Regions from separate parts of the Superficieibacter sp. BNK-5 genome, predicted to be linked through region 4. Evidence: predicted binding sites of a transcription regulator. Region 4 holds the regulator's gene; each other region holds the start of a gene.
The links. The regulator CRP, encoded in region 4, controls carbon source genes, mostly activating them, when cyclic AMP is high. The targets are predictions, from matches to a motif close to ATGTGANNNNNNTCACAT.

Region 1 (5,333 bases), 110 kb from region 4:
CAGCAGATCCGCGACAATAGCGCAGACGATACCAATGACGATTTCGCTACAGCGCTCGACGGCAAACTGCGGCGTCAGCAACGGTTCCGTCTGGATGGTGATGACGATGATCAGCGCCGTATAGCCCGCCAGCCCCCAGGCATAGGAGTTTTCGACGCGCACCAGCGACGAGACCCAGGTACAAAATCCGGCCCAGACGCAACACACCAGCACCATCAGCAGCGGCGCGCGGATCATCAGGATGATGATGGTCAGCGCGGCGATACAGCCGATAAACGTCCCGACGATACGCAGCATACCGCGATAGCGGATCGCCCCGGACCAGGGTTCGCCACCCGCCGCAAATGCCGGACCTGCCGCGACAATTGCCGCCGTCAGCACCGCCCAGCGCGGAGTTTCAAGCTGGAAATGAAAACCGACAAACAGCGCCAGCACGATGGCACAGGCCAGCTTGATAGCAAAGCGGACATGCTGAGTGGCAATGGAGAAAATACCCATAGCGCTTAGCCGAACTCACGCAGGCGCAGCGCCAGTTTCTGAAAGAATGACATCTGCCGGACATCACGATCCTGGGCACCGGTAATAACGACCGTGGCTGTCGTCCCCGCCGGCCAGACATTTTCCCCCTGACTGTCCAGACGGATGCGTACCGGCACGCGCTGCGCCAGACGAACCCATTCCAGGTTTGAATCAACGGTCGCCATGCCTTTTGCATCGTTGCTGCTGCTGGCATTGGTTACCCCAGCCGAAATGCTGTCGACGGTGCCTTTAATCACCCGGTTACTGCCCAGCGGCGTTATTTCCGCCCGGTAGCCGGGACGCACGCCCTCAAGTTTGGTCTCTTCCATATAGGCCTGAATGTAAAAGCTGTTTTGTTTCACCAGCGCCACGGCGGTAGAGCCACGGGTAATAAACTCACCGCTGTATACGTTCAGGTTAGTTACCCAGCCATCTGCGGGGGCACGAATGACCGTGCGTTCTAAATCAAGTTTCGCCAGATCGCGCGTGGCCTCGGCTTTCGCCAGTTGATGTTCTACGGTTTGCAGAACGTTGTTGGCCTGGTCAATTTCTTCGCGCGACATTGCCTGGACGCCTAACTGATTGCGTCGTCCGGCCTCGCGGCGTTTTTCACTGGTCAGCGCCTTATAGTAGGCAACGTCAGCATCCGCTTCTTCAACGGCTTTCTGATAGCGCGGCTGGTCGATGGTAAACAGTACCTGATCCTTTTTGACCAGTTGGTTATCGTGCACCTCAACCTGAGTGATCAGCCCGGCGACATCCGGGGCAATAGCCACCACGTCCGCGCTAAAGCGGGCGTCACGCGTCCACGGCGATTCCGTGTAATAGACCCACGCGTGGAAGATGGCCGTAAAAGCCAGCAGTACCAGTATCAGCGTAATGGCCGTACGGGAAATTTTTCTTGTTAGTGTTTTCACATCCACCTCAGACGAACAAACGCGATATTAAATAGAACAGGCAGCAATACAACGCGGTATTGAAAAGTGCAGGATGCCAGACAAAATCGTAGATCCCGGTGGGGACCAGCACACGATGCACCACCCAGAAGAGGGCCAGAGACAATAGCAATTCAAAGAAGATCGGCGGAAACGACAAGCCGAAAATCACAATGACGGGAAACAGACTCATGTTGACCTTGATTAGAGAGAGTGCAGGCGAGTGCGATGTATTAGTTATATGGCTAACAATATATTAGCGTAACAGTTATGCAGTGATCTATATTATGTGATCTAAATCACTTTTAAGCCAGAGTGAACAATGGAACGACTTAAACGCATGTCAGTTTTTGCCAAAGTAGTGGAACACGGCTCGTTTACCGCCGCGGCCAGACAGCTACAAATGAGCGTTTCTTCGCTCAGCCAGACGGTATCCAAACTGGAAGATGAATTGCAGGTTAAGCTGTTAAACCGCAGTACGCGTAGCCTCGCCCTGACCGAAGCCGGCAAAATTTACTACCAGGGCTGTCGCCGGATGATGCATGAAGTACAGGATGTTCACGAGCAACTCTATGCGTTTAATAACACGCCGATTGGCACCTTGCGGATTGGCTGTTCTTCAACCATGGCACAAAATGTCCTTGCGGGCCTTACTGCCGGGATGCTGAAAGAGTATCCGGGGCTGGCGGTGAATCTGGTCACCGGCATTCCCGCGCCGGATCTTATCGCCGACGGGCTGGACGTGGCGATCCGGGTGGGCGCGTTACAGGATTCGAGCCTGTTTTCCCGGCGGCTGGGCGCAATGCCGATGGTGGTGTGCGCGGCGCAAAGCTATCTTCAGCATGCAGGTATGCCGGAGAAACCCGCAGATCTTGCCAGTCATTCGTGGCTGGAGTACAGCGTGCGTCCGGATAATGAATTCGAGCTGATCGCGCCGGAAGGCATTTCAACCCGTCTGATCCCCGAAGGACGGTTTGTGACTAACGATCCCATGACCCTCACCCGCTGGCTGGTGGCCGGAGCCGGGATCGCCTATGTGCCGTTGATGTGGGTAATTAATGAGATTAACCGTGGCGAGCTGGAGATCCTGCTGCCGCGTTATCAGTCCGATCCACGCCCGGTTTATGCGCTGTATACCGAAAAAGATAAGCTGCCGCTGAAGGTGCAGGTGTGTATTAATGCGCTGACGGATTATTTTGTCGATGTGGCGAGGGTATATCAGGAGATGCGCGGGCGGGGGAAAGAATTACGCTAGCGCTGCCGCACCGTGTTGCTCTGCCCGGTGGCGCTGCGCTTACCGGGCCTACGGATATGTGCAACGAATTGCTGTTAACTATTTGATATACAATGAACTCCAGGCCGGGTCAGGCGCAGCCGCCACCCGGCAACGCGGTGGTAAAAGCGTTACGCCGTGCCGCCTACCGTCAGATTGTCAACTTTCAAGGTTGGCTGGCCGACGCCCACGGGCAGACTCTGCCCCTCTTTGCCGCAAACACCCACGCCTTTATCCAGCTTCAGATCGTTACCGACCATTGAGATTTGCTGCATCGCTTCAATCCCGGAACCGATAAGCGTCGCGCCTTTTACTGGCGTGGTTACTTTGCCGTTTTCGATCAGATAAGCTTCAGAGGTAGAGAAAACGAATTTGCCGGAGGTGATATCCACCTGACCACCGCCGAAATTCGGCGCATAGATGCCGTATTCCACAGATTCGATGATTTCCTGCGGCGTGGATTTGCCTGCCAGCATATAGGTATTGGTCATGCGCGGCATTGGCAAATGGGCATAGGACTCACGGCGGCCGTTGCCGGTCGGCGCGACGCCCATCAGACGTGCATTAAGTTTGTCCTGCATATAGCCTTTCAGCACGCCGTTTTCGATCAGCGTGTTGTACTGACCCGGCACGCCTTCGTCATCAATCGAGACTGAGCCACGGCGATCGGCAATGGTGCCGTCATCCACCACGGTACACAATTCAGATGCCACCAGTTCCCCGATATGACCGCTGAACACCGACGTACCGCGACGGTTGAAATCGCCTTCCAGACCGTGACCGACCGCTTCGTGCAGCAGTACGCCAGGCCAGCCTGCGCCCAATACCACCGGCAGCGTTCCCGCCGGTGCCGCAACGGCGGAGAGGTTTACCAGCGCCATCCGCACCGCCTCTTTCGCCCACGCATCGGCACGCACGTCGCCGTCTTCATCGGAGAGGAAATACTCATAGCCGAAGCGACCGCCGCCACCGCTGGCCCCGCGTTCACGTTTGCCGTCCTCTTCCACCTGGACGCTTACCGATAAGCGCACCAGCGGACGCACATCAGCCGCCAGCGTGCCGTCAGTGGCCGCCACGAGGATGAGTTCATAAACGCCGGTCAGACTGGCGGACACTTCCTGCACGCGTTTGTCTGCCGCACGTGCCACGCCGTCAACCCGACGCAGAATATCAAGCTTCTCTTCGCGACTCATGCTTTGCAGCGGATCGATGCTGGTATACAGCGCGCGATGTTCCACAGCCCCCAGCGTCTGCACACGACCGTCGCCCGCATCACGCACGATAGTGCGAGCCGCCAGCGCGCTCTGCTCCAGCGCCAGTTTGCTGATCTGATCGGCGTAGGCAAAACCGGTTTTTTCGCCGCTCACCGCGCGCACGCCAACGCCCTGGTCGATGTTGTACGAGCCATCTTTAATAATGCGGTCTTCTAAAACCCAGGATTCGTGGTAGCTCGACTGGAAATAGAGATCGCCATAATCCAGGCGACGCTCAGTTAACTGGCCAAGAATGGCAAACAGATCCTGATGGTTCAGGCCGTTTGCAGAAAGCAGGTGTTCACTTACCAGGTTCAGACTCATTATTTTGCTACTCTTTGGTTGCCAGCGCGGCTGGCGATAAAAAAACGTCTCTATTGAGAGTGAGGCAATTCATAGCTGACGTCAAATCATTGCTTTTTACTGTCGCGCGTTTGACGCAGCACTTCGTTGATTTGCGGCTTGTCTATCGGGCCGGTAATGCGGTAGCGCAGAATAGAGACTTTGTTCCATAGCGGCCCCAGCACTTTACTGGCCGCGAAGACAGCTGCACCGACAATCGGGTTAACGGCAAATGCGGCGGCAACGCCGACGGTGGCGGAGATTTCCGGGGCGACTACCGCTTCCATATCCAGCTCGCGGCGCACCAGGTTGACCGAGCCTTTCATCGCGATATCTGCTTCCAGGCCGTCGACCAGCGTGTCGTCGGTATGCAACGTGCCGTCTTTGATCCAGGCGGTACTGTGGATGGAGTCAAACCAGAAACCTTCGCTGAACGTATCACTGAAATCAAAGCGCAGCTTACGCAGCAGCGCATCGACGCTAATCAGACGCAGCAACTGCCCGGCATGGCCGGTGCTGATATCGGTGAATTCCCCTTTACTTAGCCGCGTATGGAGCACGCCGTTTAACGAAGAAACATCCGGCTGCCACGGCGCGTCGCGCCAGTGCAAATCGTAATCGACATTGAATGAGGAGTCGCGGATTGGCGTAGCAACGCCGAAGAATCCCAGCGTCGCATCCAGCTTGCGGCCGTTAATTTTTCCTTTCAGCGATGTACGCTCGTTGCCCTGACCGTTAACCCATACGCCGTCGGCGGTCAGACGACCAAAGCCCGTATCAATCAGGCCATTCGCCAGCGTCAGCGTGTCACCTTTAATCGTGAAATCGCCGTCGATTCGACCGTATTTTTGCCCCCAGAACCAGCATTCTGCACAGCGTAACTGCACATCAGGCCAGCCGCTAAAATTGACTTTACTGGTGCTGAACGGCGCACTGGATGTTGCATTACTGGTCGCTTTTGCGCTCGGATTAAAATAGAGATAGCGGATCGCAGCCAGCCACGGGGCGTTA
Region 2 (5,333 bases), 1.3 Mb from region 4:
GCGCGAAGAAATCCACCAGCCAGCGGCGACGGCGCAGGAACTGACAGCAACCCTGTTTGCCTTTATGGATGAAGATCGTAAGTCAACGGCGCTGAAGGCGTTACAGGGGATCATCTGGCAGGAAGGCTACGTTAACGGCGATTTTACCGGCCATCTCTATCCGGACGTATTGCCCGCGCTGGAGAAATGGAAGTCACAGTCTGTTGATTTATATGTTTATTCCTCAGGCTCCGTTGCGGCGCAGAAATTGTTATTTGGCTACAGCGACGAAGGTGATATTACTCATTTATTCAGCGGCTATTTTGATACGCGGATCGGTGCGAAGCGTGAAGCGCAGTCCTACCGTAATATTGCTGAACAATTGGGGCATCCCCCGGCGTCGATCCTGTTTCTGTCCGATATTCACCAGGAACTCGACGCAGCGGAAGCGGCAGGGCTACGCACGTTACAACTGGTGCGCGAGGATCGCGATCCGGCCAGCCATCATCCGCAGGTTCAGCGTTTTGACGACATTCATCCGGAGCAGATCCCCTCATGAGCGCATTAACCATTTTTTCCGATAAAGACGCCAGCCAGCACGTCTGGCACAGCACCGACGCCGGAGAGATCCAGCAGCAGCTTAATGCGAAAGGTGTGCGTTTTGAACGCTGGCAGGCCGACCGCCAGCTGGGAGATACCCCGACGCCTGAGACCGTCATTAATGCTTACCAGCACGCGATTGATAAGCTGGTGGCCGAGAAAGGCTACCAGAGCTGGGACGTGATCAGCCTGCGCGCTGATAATCCGCAGAAAGAGGCGATGCGGGCGAAGTTCCTCAACGAGCATACCCATGGCGAAGATGAAGTACGTTTCTTCGTCGAAGGTGCAGGGCTGTTCTGCCTGCATATCGGCGATGAGATCTATCAGGTACTGTGTGAAAAAAACGATTTGATCTCGGTGCCAGCCGGGACACCGCACTGGTTCGATATGGGATCTGAACCGAATTTTACCGCTATCCGCATTTTCGATAATCCGGAAGGTTGGGTCGCGAATTTTACCGGCGACGCGATCGCCGATGCCTACCCTCGCCTGCCCTGATGTTACAGCGCTCGCCCGCCACATGGTCGGGCGCTGTATTTATGCGTAACGGCGGCGCAAAAGCTCGCACTCAAACAAGAACTCCAGCCCTTCCAGCTGGCGGCGCGCTTCAGCGATATCTTTCCCCCAGCAGGTCAGGCCGTGGCCGCGTAGCAGGAAGCCGTAACGCAGCGGATGGGTCTGCGCATGGTCCTCAATACGGGCGGCCAGCGCGTCAATATCCTGATCGTTATCGAAAATCGCGATGGGCACGGCGTCCAGATGAGTGTGCTGACCGGTAAGGGTTTTCTGCATCTCGTAACCCTGAAGCGTCAGCGTCTGGCTCGTTTCAAGCCGCGACAGCACGGTAGCGTTGACGGTATGCACATGCAGTACCACGTTGGCTTCCGGAAACAGACGGTAGATCAAAGTATGCAGGCCGGTCTCGGCGGAGGGTTTACGCCCCGAGGGCGCGGTATTGTGGGTGATAGAGACCTGTAAAAAGTCGTCACTGGTCAGGCTGCCTTTGTCGCGCCCCGACTCGCTGAGCCAGCACCAGGTCGCATCCTGACGTACCGACATATTACCGCCAGTTGCCGGTGCCCAGCCTTTCGCCCCAATCCAGTGACAGGTGGCGACCAGTTGCGCGAGTCTCTCTTGCCACATAACGGTTCCTCGAATACATAATGGTTTTTAGCCGTCTAAACGGCTATTTTCCCGATAGTAGCATCCCTGACTCGGCTGGACAATATTTGTTATAAAACGGTTACAGGGAGCCACGCGCGGGCGGCTCCCTGAAAACTATCAGAGGGAGTAGTAAGAGGGATGGTTCAGATCGGTCAGCAAATCCGCTTCCTGCGGCTGCCAGTTCAGTAAATGACGGGTATGTTCGCTGCTGACCGCCATATTCGCCGTCGCCATCATGGTGAACCAGCCAAAGTGTTCTGGCTCCCGTTCGCCGGAAGGTAATCCGAGGTTGCGGCCAATGGTCTCAGCAATGGTCCGCAGGGGGATCGATTCCTCGGCGACCGCGTGGTAAATCTGCTCCGTCACACCCTGCTCCAGCGCCAGGCGATAGACCCGTGCCGCGTCGCGGCGGTGCACGCCGGACCAGCAGTTATCGACGTTACCCGGCCAGGCCGATATGCCTTTCTCCCGCGCCAGACGGATCAGGATCGGCAGAAAACCGTGGTCGCCGATACCGTGTACCGATGGCGGCAGACGCACAGCGGCAGCATGAATGCCTCGCGCATGAAGTGCTCTGGCTGCCGCTTCCGATTTGCGCGGCGATGCCGGATTAGGGAGATCCTGCTCCGTCGCGCCTTTCGCCAGGCCAGCAAGACCGGAGGTCACCAGCAGCGGGCGATCGGACCCGGCCAGCGCGTCGCCCAGCAGTTCAATGGTCCGCCTGTCCTGCTCGCAGTTTTCAATAAAGCGCGAAAAGTCGTGGTTGAACGCCGTGTGGATCACCGCATCGGCGTTCGCCGCCGCCTGTTTCAGTACCTCAACGTCATCAAGCGAGCCTTTAACCGCCTGCGCACCAGCCGCCGTTAATCGGGCTGCCTGCTCATCTGCCCGAACCAGACCGGATACCTGATGCCCGTTGTTCAGCAACTCTTCAACAATCGTGGAGCCAAGCCAACCGCCAGCCCCGGTAACAAATACGTGCATCGTGTCTCTCCCGTTAATCCGGATTGATAAGTCGTATAGCTATAATGCGATGAATTATTCACCTTCGCTATTCGCATTCCTGTGCAGCGTTTATCCACCGAGGTCATCGTGCCAGATCCCGCGTATTTCCTGAGGTAAGCAGCCAAAGCAGAGAGGTTTCGCAAGGCTGATTGCCGTGATTTTGCAGGCTGCCACTCAGGTTTTATTACGTCGAATCCGGGACTGTCTGGCCGGGTAAAATCGCTAAGCGCGCACTTTTGTGTACTTAGTGTGTAAAATTACACACTGATCACACATCTGGTTTTCATCACATGCTTTAATCTCTCTTAACAAACACACGAGGGATTACCAATGAAGCATATGATGATCTGTTGCGGCGCTGGCGTGGCCACCAGTACGATTGCCTTAAATAAACTGCAGGATTTCCTGAAAAAGGAAAATCTGCTCGATAAAGTCAGAATTTCTCAGGGCACAGTAGCGGAAGCGAAAACACGAGACGATCTGGATTTTATTGTTTCTACTTCCCCCGTTTCGCTTTCTGTTCCGGTGATTAATGCGCTGCCGCTGTTAACCGGTATGGGCGTGGATAAGGTCTTCAGCAGCGTGAAAGAACATATTCTCGCCGAGGAATAATTTATGTTTATCGTCGACTATATCGTTAATTTAGGGGCATCGGTGATGATGCCGCTTATCTTTATGATCCTCGGGCTGCTGCTACGTATTCCAGTGTCCAGGGCGATTAAAGCCGGTTTAATGGTGGGGATCGGGTTTATTGGTTTAAGTATTACCGTCAACCTGATGATTGATTCGCTGACGCCGGTCAGCCACGCCATTGTCGAACGTTTTGGCCTGAACTTCTCGGTGCTGGATGTCGGCTGGCCCGCCGCCGCCGCAGTGGCAATGGGCACCCGCGTCGGGGCGCTGGTGATCCCGGTGTGCGTGGCGATTAATATGCTGATGCTCTATACCCGCACTACCCGGGTATTAAACGTTGACGTCTGGAATCTCTGGCACCACGCCTTTACCGGCTCTCTGGTCACGGTTATTACCGGCAGTTTGTGGCTCGGCGTTTTTGCCGCCGGAATAAACTGTATTATTACAATGGTCATTGCGGACCGGACCAGTAACGACGTGGAAAAGTACCTGAACCTGCCCTCTATTTCGGTACCCCACGGTTTCTCAGCGTCATTTGTGCCTGCGGCATGGCTGGTTAATGCCATTGTCGACCGTATTCCGGTAGTCCGGGATATTAAGATTGATACTGAATCCATTCAGAAACGGCTGTCTATTTTAGGCGATCCGGCCTCGCTCGGCGCCATTATCGGGGCGCTGCTGGGGATTATTGCCGGTATTGAGGTCAAAGCGATTTTACAGACCGCCATTACCATGGCGGCGGTAATGACCATTATTCCCCGGATGGCGAAGATGCTAATGGAAGGGGTTTATCCGATCAGCGAACGTATTCAGGAAATTGCCCAGGCGCGCGCCGGATCGTTTGGCAAAATCGCCATTGGCCTGGACTCGGCGGTGAGCGTTGGCCATCCGGTTACTCTCTCCGTTTCCATGCTCATGATCCCGGTGATGCTGGTGCTGGCGGCCATCGTGCCGGGCAATCAGTTCCTGCCGTTCGCCTCCCTGACCGGGCTGCCTTTCGCCTTTGTGCTGGTGACCGCCGTCTGCCGGGGAGATATGTTCCGCACCCTGCTTACCGGCTTGCTGACCCTGAGTCTGGCGCTGCTGATTGGTACGAATCTGGCACCCATCGTTACCAGTACCGCCGTCAGTACCGGGTTCTCTCTGCCGCAGGGTACCACCAGCATCAGCAGCGTGGACTACGCTGGCGCGATGCTGCCGTGGGTCATTATCCAGAGCTTCTACTTTAAAGTGGCGGGCGTCGCGGTGCTCAGCCTGTGTACCCTTGGCCTGGTGCTGTGGAACCGGCGCAAGCTGCAACAGGAAAATATCCTGATGGCGGAAGCGGCGCAGAAGGAGGAAGCATAATGTTATTTAGCCCCGAACGCGTACTGATTTTCAACGATCCCATTAGCCGGAGCGATGCCCTGCGGCAGTTAGCGGCCACGCTGGAGGCACAGGGGCTGGTGAAAGCCTCTTTTGCCGACGGCGTGTTAGCCAGAGAAGAGATTTACCCCACCGGGATCTTTATGGAAACCCATAGCATCGCCATTCCGCATACCGAATTTGAGCATGTGAACCAGACTAGCTTTGCTATTGGCATCAACCACAGCGGCATTGAATTTCAGCGGACGGATGAACCTGATGAGGCCGTCAAACCGGAGATTATTGTCATGATGGCGATCGATCCCACTTGCGAAAAGGTCGCGATCATTCAATCGCTGTTTGCCCTGTTAGCCGATAAAGCACAGGTGGATTATTTGTGTGAACTCGCCCCGGAGGACATCGCAAAAGAGTTCACCAACGCCGTCATCACACGGTAAACTGCCTTCTGTCGGGTTTACTGTGTTGACGCCGGGAACGCAAAGGAAAAAGATGCTTCGAATCAGCGATGTCATTGAGCTAACGATGGTCAGCCGTAAGACCATCTATAACGCCATCAACAGCGGACGGCTGAAGTATCAACTGGTTAC
Region 3 (5,333 bases), 490 kb from region 4:
TGTATTGGCGCAGGCAAAGCGCGCCTGCACTATCATGCCTATCTGAAAGCCGCGGCCCGCAATGACAGCCACGCACGTGACGCCATGGCCAGCGAGCTAACGCTGATCCACGGCGTGCCGCCCGGCTGCGACGAACGTGAGTATCTGCGCGAGCTGCAAAACGCGCTGCTATGGATCAACTTTCGCTACTATCTGGCCCCGCTGTTCTGGTTTATCGTCGGCGGCGTGTGGGGGCCGGTGACGCTGGTGGGCTACGCGTTTCTGCGCGCCTGGCAGTCGTGGCTGGCGCGCTATCAGACGCCGCATCATCGCCTGCATTCGGGAATCGATTTTATTCTGCATGTTCTGGACTGGGTCCCGGTGCGGCTGGTCGGCGTGATTTACGCGCTGATCGGACACGGAGAAAAAGCGCTGCCCGCGTGGTTTGCCTCGCTGGGCGATCGTCACACTGCGCAGTATCAGGTGCTGACGCGGCTGGCGCAGTTCTCGCTGGCCCGCGAACCGCATATTGATCGGGTTGAGACACCGAAAGCGGCGGTTTCAATGGCGAAGAAGACCTCGTTCGTGCTGGTCGTCATTGTGGCGTTACTGACGATTTACGGCACGCTAATCTGAGCCGCGTGCCGTAACCGCTTACTCCGTATCCGCAGGCGGGATGCCGAAGTCCGGCATCCCGTTTTGCTGCCAGCGGATCGGCTTCAGGCGGGTATGGCGATTGGGATCGTACAGCGGATCGCCCTCAATCTCCGTGTAATTACGCGCATGATAAACCAGCACGTCATCGCCCTCCGGCGTACGGGTAAAACTGTTGTGCCCCGGCCCGTACTGGCGATTTTCATAGCTGGTTCTGAATACCGGCTGCGGGGATTTATGCCAGTTCTCCGGCCTGGTCATATCGGCGTTCAGGTCAATCCACAGCAGCCCCATGCAGTAGTTCTCATCCGTGGCGCTGGCGGAATAGCTGACAAAGAGCTTATCGCCGTGCACCAGCACCGCTGGCCCTTCGTTGACCAGAAAGCCCCGGCATTCCCACTCATATTCCGGCTTACTGAGCATCACCGGCTCGCCTTTAATCGTCCAGGGATTTTCCAGTTCTGCTAGATAGAGGTTAGAGTTTCCGGCAATATCCGGCGCTTTTTGCGCCCACAGATACCACTGTTTGCCCTGATGGTGAAAGGTGGTGGCGTCCAGGCAGAAAGTGTCAAACGGCGTTTTGATCTGACCGCGCTCAATCCATTTGCCGCTGAGCGGGTCACTATCCTCGCAGGTCAGCGCGTACATCCGGTGCTGGAACATCCCGAGTGAATCCAGCGCCTGAGTGTGGGCAGCCGCGAAATAGATCACCCACATGCCGTTGATGTTATGCAGTTCCGGTGCCCAGATAAGTTCGCACATCGGTCCGGTGGCAGGTTTGCGCCAGACGACCACAGGCTCGGCGCAGCGCAGCCCATCGATGCTGCTGGCGCGGCGGATCTCCAGCCGATCGTATTCCGGCACGGAGGCGATAAAATAATAGCTACCGTCATGATGCAGAATAAACGGATCGGCACGCTGTTCAATAAAGGGATTCGGCCAGTTTTCCATCAGGCATTCCTTGTTTTTTCGGTCGTTGGCAATTCCTGGTACTCGTGCAGTTCGCGATAGTTAACGCGGCGTTTTTCCAGATCCGTCTGGATCTGCTGCATAAATTCACGGTTCACTTTCAGCAACCGGACGACGACTGCAGTAATCAAATAGCCGATACCGGGAATAACCGTAAATAGCAGGACAATGCCGTTAATCGCCGTTGCGCTTTGCGCCTTCGCGCCCGCATCATAACCGTACCAGGAGAGCAGAAACCCAACCATCGCTCCGGCAATCGCCAGGCCCAGCTTCAGGAAAAACAGGTTGCCGGAGAAACTAATACCGGTAATACGCTTGCCGGTTTTCCACTCGCCGTAGTCGTCCACGTCCGCCATCAGCGACCAGTGCAGCGGGGAAGGGATCTGGTGCAAAATATTGAGCAGGAAATAGAGAACAACGATGGTGACCGTAGCGTGCGGATCAAAGAAGTAAAAAGCGCAGGAGAAGATAGCCAGTGCGATGTTGGTCCAGAAGAAGACTTTCAGCTTGCACCAGCGGTCGGTGAGCACTTTCGCCAGCATACTGCCGATCATCATCCCGACCACGCCGAGGCTGATGAACAGAGTAGCAAAATGCGTGCTCTGGCCCATCACCCAGGTGACGTAGTACATGGTGGCGGCCATACGGATGAAGCCGGGGCAGACGTTGCACAGCGTCAGCAGTAAAATGCGCACCCACTGATCGTTCTTCCACACGTCTTTCAGATCTTTTTTCAGCTCGTCATTGGTAGGTACTGCCGGACGCACGCGCTCGCGAACGGTAGCAAAGCAGAACAGAAACATGCACATACCGATAAACGCGAGTACGGTCATCGCCATCTGGTAGCCTTTCGCTTTATTCGCGCCGCCGAACCAGTCGGCCATCGGTAGCAAGGTCAGCGACAGCAGCAGCGTGGCAATGCCGACCATCACGAAGCGATAAGACTGACAGGCAACACGCTCTTTCGGGTCGTTGGTGATCACGCTGCCCAGTGAGCAGTAGGGGATATTGATGGCGGTGTAGGTAATCGACAGCAGGAAGTAGGTCACAAAAGCATAGATAACCTTGCTGCTATAGCTCCACTCAGGGGTGGTAAACATTAATACGCTGAACAGCGCGTAGGGAAAGGCCACCCACAGTAGCCAGGGCCGGAAACGCCCATATTTACTGCGCGTCCGGTCGGCCAGTGCGCCCATAATCGGATCGGTAACCGCGTCGATTACCCGGATGGAGAGCAGTAATACGCCGACCAGCGCTGGCGCAAGACCGAAGATATCCGTATAAAAGTAATTAACAAACAACATGATGGCACCGAAGATGATGTTACATCCGGCGTCACCCATTCCGTAGCCAATTTTCTCTTTTACTGACAGTTTACTCGTGTTCATTGCCAGATCTCTCCCTTGTTAGATGAAGAGAATTATTTGCTGGCTATCGAATAAATGCGTTGCAGGATAGAGGCGCTGATATGGACAAAATCGCTGTTGAGAAGAAAGTGTGAGGAAGATAACACCCCTCACCCGGCAGGGTGAGGGGAAGAGATTAATGTACTTTAACGGTTCTGGCGCTTTTCTGTTTAAACATATAGCCAATACCGAGCACTATCAGCCATACCGGGATCAGATAGACCGAAATCGCCATCCCGTCGGTCATCAGCATAATTACCAGCACTGCGGCCATAAAAAGCAGGCAAATCCAGTTACCTACCGGATAGAACAGCGCCGGGAAGCGTGGGGTAATGCCCTGCTGATGTTTAGCACGACGGAACTTAATGTGCGCCAGACTGATCATCGCCCAGTTAATCACCAGTGCCGAGACCACCAGCGCCATCAGTAGACCAAAGGCCGATTCCGGTGCCAGATAGTTAATCAATACGCACAGCGCGGTCACCAGCGCCGAGACCAGAATGGTGTTTACCGGCACGCCGCGCTTATCCACGCGCATCAGCATTTTGGGCGCGTTGCCCTGCTGAGCGAGGCCAAACAGCATGCGGCTGTTGCAATATACGCAGCTGTTATACACCGACAGCGCCGCCGTCAGGACAACCACGTTCAGCGCGTTTGCCACGAAGGTATCGCCCAGTTCATGAAAAATCAGCACGAACGGGCTGGTATCTGCGGTGACGCGCGTCCACGGCAGCAGGGAAAGCAGCACGGCCAGCGAGCCTACGTAGAAAATCAGAATACGGTAGATCACCTGATTGGTGGCTTTCGGAATGCTCTGCTCCGGGTTATCCGCTTCCGCCGCGGTGATGCCGACCAGTTCCAGCCCACCGAAGGAGAACATGATAATCGCCATCATCATCACCAGCCCGTTAATCCCGTGCGGCAGGAACCCGCCTTGCTCCCACAGGTTACGAACGGTCGCCTGCGGACCACCGTTGCCACTGAACAGCAGCCAGCCGCCGAACAGGATCATCGCGACTACCGCGATGACTTTAATAATGGCAAACCAGAACTCCATTTCGCCAAACACTTTCACGTTGGTCAGGTTAACCGCGTTGATGACAACGAAGAACACCGCCGCCGAGGCCCACGTCGGGATTTCCGGCCACCAGAACTGAATGTATTTTCCGACCGCCGTCAGTTCCGCCATCGCCACCAGCACGTAAAGAACCCAGTAGTTCCAGCCGGAAGCAAAGCCAGCAAAGCCGCCCCAGTACTTATAGGCAAAGTGGCTGAACGAACCGGCGACCGGCTCTTCAACGACCATTTCACCCAACTGACGCATGATCAGAAAGGCAATAAGACCGGCGACGGCGTAGCCCAGAATAATACCGGGGCCGGCGGACTGGATAACGGATGCGCTGCCCAGGAACAGCCCCGTACCGATGGCCCCTCCTAACGCAATGAGCTGAATATGGCGGTTTTTTAGTCCGCGCTTCAGCTGGTCGCCATGCTGTTGACCTTCCATCTTGAAACCTCGTGAGTGTTTATAATGTGGTTGACGCTGTTGTGCGTTTGTATGTCTGGAATTCCAGTTCTTGTATTATTTTATTTACAGCAGCGGTATCTGAATTATTCTCAGAATCCTTTTAACAGCCACACAATAATGGTATGCGACCCGGAATGCACCTGCTTTATGAAGGGACACAGAGCAGTTGGGTAAAAAGAAACCATTTGTAAACCCCTCATTTTTTCACCACTTACTCGCTTTATTCACAGCCATTCACTTATTTGAATAAATATGCGCATAAGCTCCTGTTGAATCGGTTCAGATCTCCATAATTAAGGTTTCACCAAAGTTAAATCTACCTCTTCCTGAGTAAACACAACATTTGTGCAAAGTTACATTTCTGAAACGTTATTTCTGTAAGGTTGTTAAAATGTGGCGTGTTTCATGATGTGAGTCAAAACCTGTATAGACATAAGGTGAATACTTTGTTACTTTAGCGTCAAGAATATGAAATTGGTAAGACCAATTGACTTCGGGCAAAAGGCGTAAGACAGGGAACTATGGCCTACAGCAAAATCCGCCAACCTAAGCTATCCGACGTGATAGAGCAGCAGCTGGAGTTTCTCATCCTTGAGGGGACGCTTCGCCCCGGTGAAAAACTTCCGCCAGAACGCGAACTGGCAAAACAGTTCGACGTTTCCCGTCCCTCCCTGCGTGAGGCGATTCAACGTCTCGAAGGAAAGGGCCTGCTACTGCGTCGTCAGGGCGGTGGAACCTTTGTGCAGAGCCGCCTGTGGCAGAGTTTCAGCGATCCGCTGGTAGAACTACTGTCCGAC
Region 4 (5,333 bases):
GGCAGTAACGCACCGCTTGACGCGGCAGCGATTGTCTCCGCCCCCTTTGTGCTGGAAGCGTGCAGCTATCACATGGAGAAAGGCTTTTCCCGCGTCTATCAGCGCTACCTGCTGAACCTGCTGAAAGGGAATGCGACCCGGAAACTGAAGGCGTATCCCGGCACGCTGCCGATTGAACTGGCCCAGCTAAAGCAGGTACGCCGCCTGCGCGAGTTTGATGATTTAATCACCGCGCGTATTCATGGTTTTGCCGACGCTATCGACTATTATCGTCAGTGCAGCGCGATGCCGTTGCTCAATCAGATCGCCAAACCGACGCTGATCATCCATGCTAAAGACGATCCGTTTATGGATCATCACGTTATCCCCGATCCCGACACCTTACCGCCACAGGTAGAGTATCAGCTCACCGAGCATGGCGGGCACGTCGGATTTGTGGGTGGCACGCTGCGGCGTCCGGAAATGTGGCTGGAAAAACGCATTCCCGACTGGCTGACAACATACCTCGGAGCCTAATATGATTATTCCCTGGCAGGATCTCGCCCCTGAAACGCTCGACAGCCTGATCGAAAGCTTTGTCTTGCGTGAAGGCACTGATTATGGTGAACATGAGCGTTCGCTCGAGCAAAAAGTCGCCGACGTTAAACATCAGCTTAAAACGGGTGACGCCGTGCTGGTGTGGTCTGAGCTGCATGAGACGGTCAACATCATGCCTCGCAAGCAGTTTCGCGACTAAATTTACTGATTACTCAGGGAGTTGCTATGTCTGCCAAACATCCGGTGATTGCGGTAACGGGTTCCAGCGGTGCGGGAACCACCACCACCAGTCTCGCCTTCCGTAAGATTTTTTCCCAGCTCAACCTGCATGCGGCGGAAGTTGAAGGGGATAGCTTTCATCGCTATACCCGCCCGGAAATGGACATGGCGATCCGCAAGGCGCGCGATCTGGGTCGGCATATCAGCTACTTCGGCCCCGAGGCCAACGACTTTGGTCTGCTGGAACATACGTTTACTGAATATGGTCATTCCGGCACAGGCCAGGCGCGAAAGTATCTGCATACCTATGACGAAGCCGTGCCGTGGAACCAGGTGCCGGGCACGTTTACCCCGTGGCAACCGCTGCCGGAACCGACCGACGTCCTGTTTTATGAGGGATTGCACGGCGGCGTGGTCACTCCGCAGCACGATGTTGCACGCCATGTCGATTTGCTGGTGGGCGTAGTACCGATTGTTAACCTCGAATGGATCCAGAAGTTAATTCGCGATACCAGCGAGCGCGGACACTCCCGCGAGGCGGTGATGGACTCGGTGGTGCGCTCAATGGAAGATTACATCAACTTCATTACGCCGCAGTTTTCGCGCACGCATATTAACTTTCAGCGGGTGCCGACCGTCGATACCTCCAACCCGTTCGCCGCGAAAGGCATCCCGTCACTGGATGAAAGCTTTGTCGTCATTCATTTTCGCAATCTGGAAGGGATCGATTTCCCGTGGCTGCTGGCGATGCTTCAGGGATCGTTTATTTCCCACATCAATACATTAGTGGTGCCCGGCGGGAAAATGGGGCTGGCGATGGAACTGATTATGCTGCCGCTGGTGCAACGGCTGATGGAAGGCAAAAAAATAGAATAGCGAAAGAGTGGCTGGCGGCGTGCCCTTTGCCCGGCGGCGCTGCGCTTGCGCGGGCCTGTGGATTGCGATTAAAGTGTTGATATTGATGGTTTTCGTAGGCCGGGTAAGGCGAAGCCGCCACCCGGCATAACAACGATGCGGCTGCCCGCGCTATACCGCAAACGCGGGCAACATAATAACAAGGTGGACGTTAACCCTACCCTGCAACCACCTCATACGAATGGGTAATATTCACCGCTTTACCCAGCATCAACGCCACTGAACAATATTTCTCCGCAGAGAGATCGACTGCCCGGGCTACCGCCGCATCTTTCAGGTCATTGCCGGTAACGATAAAGTGCAAATTGATATGGGTAAATAAACGCGGGGCTTCTTCACGGCGTTCAGACGTCAGTTTCACCTCGCAGTTTGTCACCGCCTGACGCCCTTTTTGCAGGATCGACACCACATCAATCGCGCTGCATCCTCCTGCGGCCATCAGCACCATCTCCATCGGGCTGGGCGCTTTATCACCGGAGTTACCATCCATCAAAATCTGGTGCCCGGAGGCCGACTCACCCAGAAACGTTAACCCCTCTACCCATTTCACTCGCGCTTGCATAACATCCACTCCAGTGTCGCCATTTTCTTCACAGATTACGCGTACATAACAATTCTCGCAACGGAAGGCGACCTGCGTCATGCTGAAGCGAGACACCAGGAGACAGGCGGCAAAAGCTATGCTAAAACAGACGGGATGCTACAGTGATATATTGACTTTGCGCATACATAGATGCAAAGGACATCAGATTAACGGCTGCGGAGCATACCGACAGTCAGCTTCCCGCCCGAGGGAAGAAAACGATTGCAACCCCGGAGGCAACGTCGTTTAGCCGCCGGAGATAGCTTATAACAGAGGATAACCGCGCATGGTGCTTGGCAAACCACAAACAGACCCGACTCTCGAATGGTTCTTGTCTCATTGCCACATTCATAAGTACCCATCGAAGAGCACGCTGATTCACCAGGGTGAAAAGGCGGAGACGCTGTATTACATCGTCAAAGGCTCCGTGGCAGTGCTGATTAAAGATGAGGAAGGGAAAGAGATGATCCTTTCTTACCTCAACCAGGGCGATTTTATCGGTGAACTGGGCCTGTTCGAAGAGGGCCAGGAACGTAGCGCCTGGGTGCGTGCAAAAACCGCCTGTGAAGTCGCGGAAATTTCCTATAAAAAATTCCGTCAGTTGATCCAGGTGAATCCGGATATCCTGATGCGTCTTTCCGCACAGATGGCGCGTCGCTTGCAAGTGACGTCTGAAAAAGTGGGCAACCTTGCCTTCCTCGACGTCACCGGTCGTATCGCGCAGACGCTGCTTAACCTGGCTAAACAGCCGGACGCTATGACCCACCCGGACGGTATGCAGATCAAAATCACCCGCCAGGAGATCGGCCAGATCGTCGGTTGCTCTCGTGAAACGGTAGGCCGCATCCTGAAAATGCTGGAAGATCAGAGTCTGATCTCCGCGCACGGTAAAACTATCGTCGTTTACGGCACTCGCTAAGCTCGACACCCGGCGCATTCACTGCAATGCGCCGATAAACTTCTATGTGGCGCAGGCTTATCTATCACCCGGAAGTGAACTACGCACTACGTCAAACGCTGGTGTTGTGTTTGCCCGTGGCTACAGGTCTGATTATCGGCCAGCTCCAGTACGGTCTGTTATTTTCCCTGGTTCCCGCCTGCTGCAATATTGCCGGTCTTGATACGCCGCATAAGCGGTTTTTTAAACGTCTTATTATTGGCGGTTCGCTGTTTGCCGGCAGTAGCCTGGCCGTACAGATCCTCCTGGCACAAGATGCGCCGCTACCGCTGGTCCTGACCGCGTTGGCACTGATACTCGGCGTTACGGCAGAAATCAGCCCTCTCCACGCACGCCTGCTTCCCGCTTCGTTAATTGCCGCTATATTTACTCTCAGCCTGGCCGGTTCAGTGCCGGTATGGGAGCCGATGCTCTTGTATGCCACAGGCACGCTCTGGTATGGCCTTTTCAACTGGTTCTGGTTCTGGCTATGGCGCGAACAGCCGTTGCGCGAATCGCTAAGCCTGCTTTACCGTCAGCTGGCGGACTACTGCGAGGCCAAATACAGCCTGCTGACCCAGCACGCCGATCCGGAAAAAGCGCTGCCGCCACTGCTGGCGCGTCAGCAAAAGACGGTGGATCTCATCACCCAGTGCTATCAGCAGTTGTATATGCTGTCGGAAAAGAAACATCACAATTACAAACGGCTGCGCTGGATGTTCCAGATGGCGCTGGATTTGCAGGAGCATATCTCCGTCAGCCTCCACCAGCCGGAAGAGGTGCAAAAGCTGGTGGAGCAAAGCCACGCGGAAGCGGTGATCCGCTGGAATGCGCAAACCGTGGCCGCTCGCCTGCGCGTGATGGCCGACGATATTCTCTATCACCACTATTCCGGGCGCTTCAACATGGAGAAGCAGATTGGCGCGCTGGAGAAGATCGCCCGGCAGAATCCGGATAATCCCGTCGGCCAGTTTTGCGCATGGCATTTCAGCCGCATCGCCCGCGTGCTGAAAACGCTGCGTCCGCTTTATCCGCGCGATTTGATGGCTGACCGCCAGCGTCGTCTGCCCTTGTGGTCGGCACTCAAAAACTATTTATCACTGAAGTCTCCCGCGCTGCGCACGTCGGCCCGCCTCAGCGTGATGCTCAGCATCGCCAGCCTGGCAGGAAGCGTGCTGCACCTGCCCAAGCCTTACTGGATCTTAATGACCATTATGTTCGTGACGCAAAACGGCTATGGTGCGACGCGGGTGCGGATCCTGCACCGGACGCTGGGCACGCTGGTCGGGCTGGTGATTGCGGGCGCGACCCTGCACTTTAAGGTGCCGGATGGTTTTACGCTGTGCGCGATGCTGGGCATTACGATTATCAGCTATTTGATCCTGCGGAAAAATTACGGCTGGGCGATGATTGGTTTTACCGTCACCGCCGTATATACCCTCCAGCTTATCAACCTTAACGGCGAACAGTTTATTTTGCCGCGGATGATCGACACCGCGCTGGGCTGCCTGATCGCCTTCGGGGGGATGGTCTGGCTGTGGCCACAGTGGCAAAGCGGCCTGCTACGGCAGAATGCCCACGGTGCGCTGGAAGCGGATCAGGAAGCGCTGCGTCTGATTTTAAGCAACGATCCGCAGGCCCCCACCCTCGCGTATCAGCGGATGCGGGTAAATCAGGCGCATAACACTCTATTCAACTCATTGAACCAGGCGATGCAGGAACCGGGTTTTAATACGCAGTACCTGGCTGATATGAAGCTCTGGGTTACCCACAGCCAGTTTATCGTCGAGCATATTAACGCGATGACCACCCTGGCACGCGAGCATAATATGCTGACGCCGGATCTGGCGGAGCGTTATCTGCAATCCTGCGAAATTGCCATTCAGCGCTGCCAGCAGCGTCTTGATTCGGAAGGGTCGGGAAGCGCGGGGAGTGTAAATATTCTGGAAGCACCGGAGGGCGCACCACAAGGGCCATTAAGCACCATGGAGCGCCATCTTGAGCGCATACTCGGGCATCTGAACACCATGCATACTATCTCTTCAGTCGCATGGCGTCAGCGCCCGCATCACGGGATTTGGCTCAACAGAGCGTCCAGCGGCGTTAAGCGTTAACGATGTGTCCCACCGCCTGCGCAAAACG

Region 1: the regulator CRP is predicted to act here: its motif matches at 1,742-1,759, upstream of aaeR (HTH-type transcriptional activator AaeR).
Region 2: the regulator CRP is predicted to act here: its motif matches at 3,023-3,040, upstream of ACMGGS_RS02475 (PTS sugar transporter subunit IIB).
Region 3: the regulator CRP is predicted to act here: its motif matches at 3,098-3,115, upstream of ACMGGS_RS11105 (glycoside-pentoside-hexuronide (GPH):cation symporter).

Annotation. Positions count from the first base shown of each region.
Region 1 is NZ_CP179893.1:1,934,397-1,939,729, reverse strand. It holds gene aaeB (p-hydroxybenzoic acid efflux pump subunit AaeB) at 1-498, opposite strand, end outside; gene aaeA (p-hydroxybenzoic acid efflux pump subunit AaeA) at 504-1,436, opposite strand; gene aaeX (p-hydroxybenzoic acid efflux pump operon protein AaeX) at 1,444-1,647, opposite strand; gene aaeR (HTH-type transcriptional activator AaeR) at 1,777-2,709, shown strand; gene tldD (metalloprotease TldD) at 2,859-4,304, opposite strand; gene yhdP (AsmA2 domain-containing protein YhdP) at 4,391-5,333, opposite strand, start outside.
Region 2 is NZ_CP179893.1:512,226-517,558, forward strand. It holds gene mtnC (acireductone synthase) at 1-538, shown strand, start outside; gene ACMGGS_RS02460 (1,2-dihydroxy-3-keto-5-methylthiopentene dioxygenase) at 535-1,077, shown strand; gene ACMGGS_RS02465 (methylthioribulose 1-phosphate dehydratase) at 1,117-1,722, opposite strand; gene ACMGGS_RS02470 (SDR family oxidoreductase) at 1,861-2,727, opposite strand; gene ACMGGS_RS02475 (PTS sugar transporter subunit IIB) at 3,079-3,360, shown strand; gene ACMGGS_RS02480 (PTS galactitol transporter subunit IIC) at 3,364-4,728, shown strand; gene ACMGGS_RS02485 (PTS sugar transporter subunit IIA) at 4,728-5,183, shown strand; gene ACMGGS_RS02490 (helix-turn-helix domain-containing protein) at 5,236-5,333, shown strand, end outside.
Region 3 is NZ_CP179893.1:2,312,680-2,318,012, forward strand. It holds gene ampE (beta-lactamase regulator AmpE) at 1-615, shown strand, start outside; gene ACMGGS_RS11100 (family 43 glycosylhydrolase) at 634-1,584, opposite strand; gene ACMGGS_RS11105 (glycoside-pentoside-hexuronide (GPH):cation symporter) at 1,584-2,990, opposite strand; gene aroP (aromatic amino acid transporter AroP) at 3,145-4,515, opposite strand; gene pdhR (pyruvate dehydrogenase complex transcriptional repressor PdhR) at 5,058-5,333, shown strand, end outside.
Region 4 is NZ_CP179893.1:1,826,225-1,831,557, reverse strand. It holds gene ACMGGS_RS08715 (hydrolase) at 1-516, shown strand, start outside; gene ACMGGS_RS08710 (YheU family protein) at 518-736, shown strand; gene ACMGGS_RS08705 (phosphoribulokinase) at 763-1,632, shown strand; gene ACMGGS_RS08700 (OsmC family protein) at 1,829-2,233, opposite strand; gene crp (cAMP-activated global transcriptional regulator CRP) at 2,541-3,173, shown strand; gene ACMGGS_RS08690 (YccS/YhfK family putative transporter) at 3,218-5,305, shown strand; gene argD (bifunctional acetylornithine/succinyldiaminopimelate transaminase) at 5,295-5,333, opposite strand, start outside.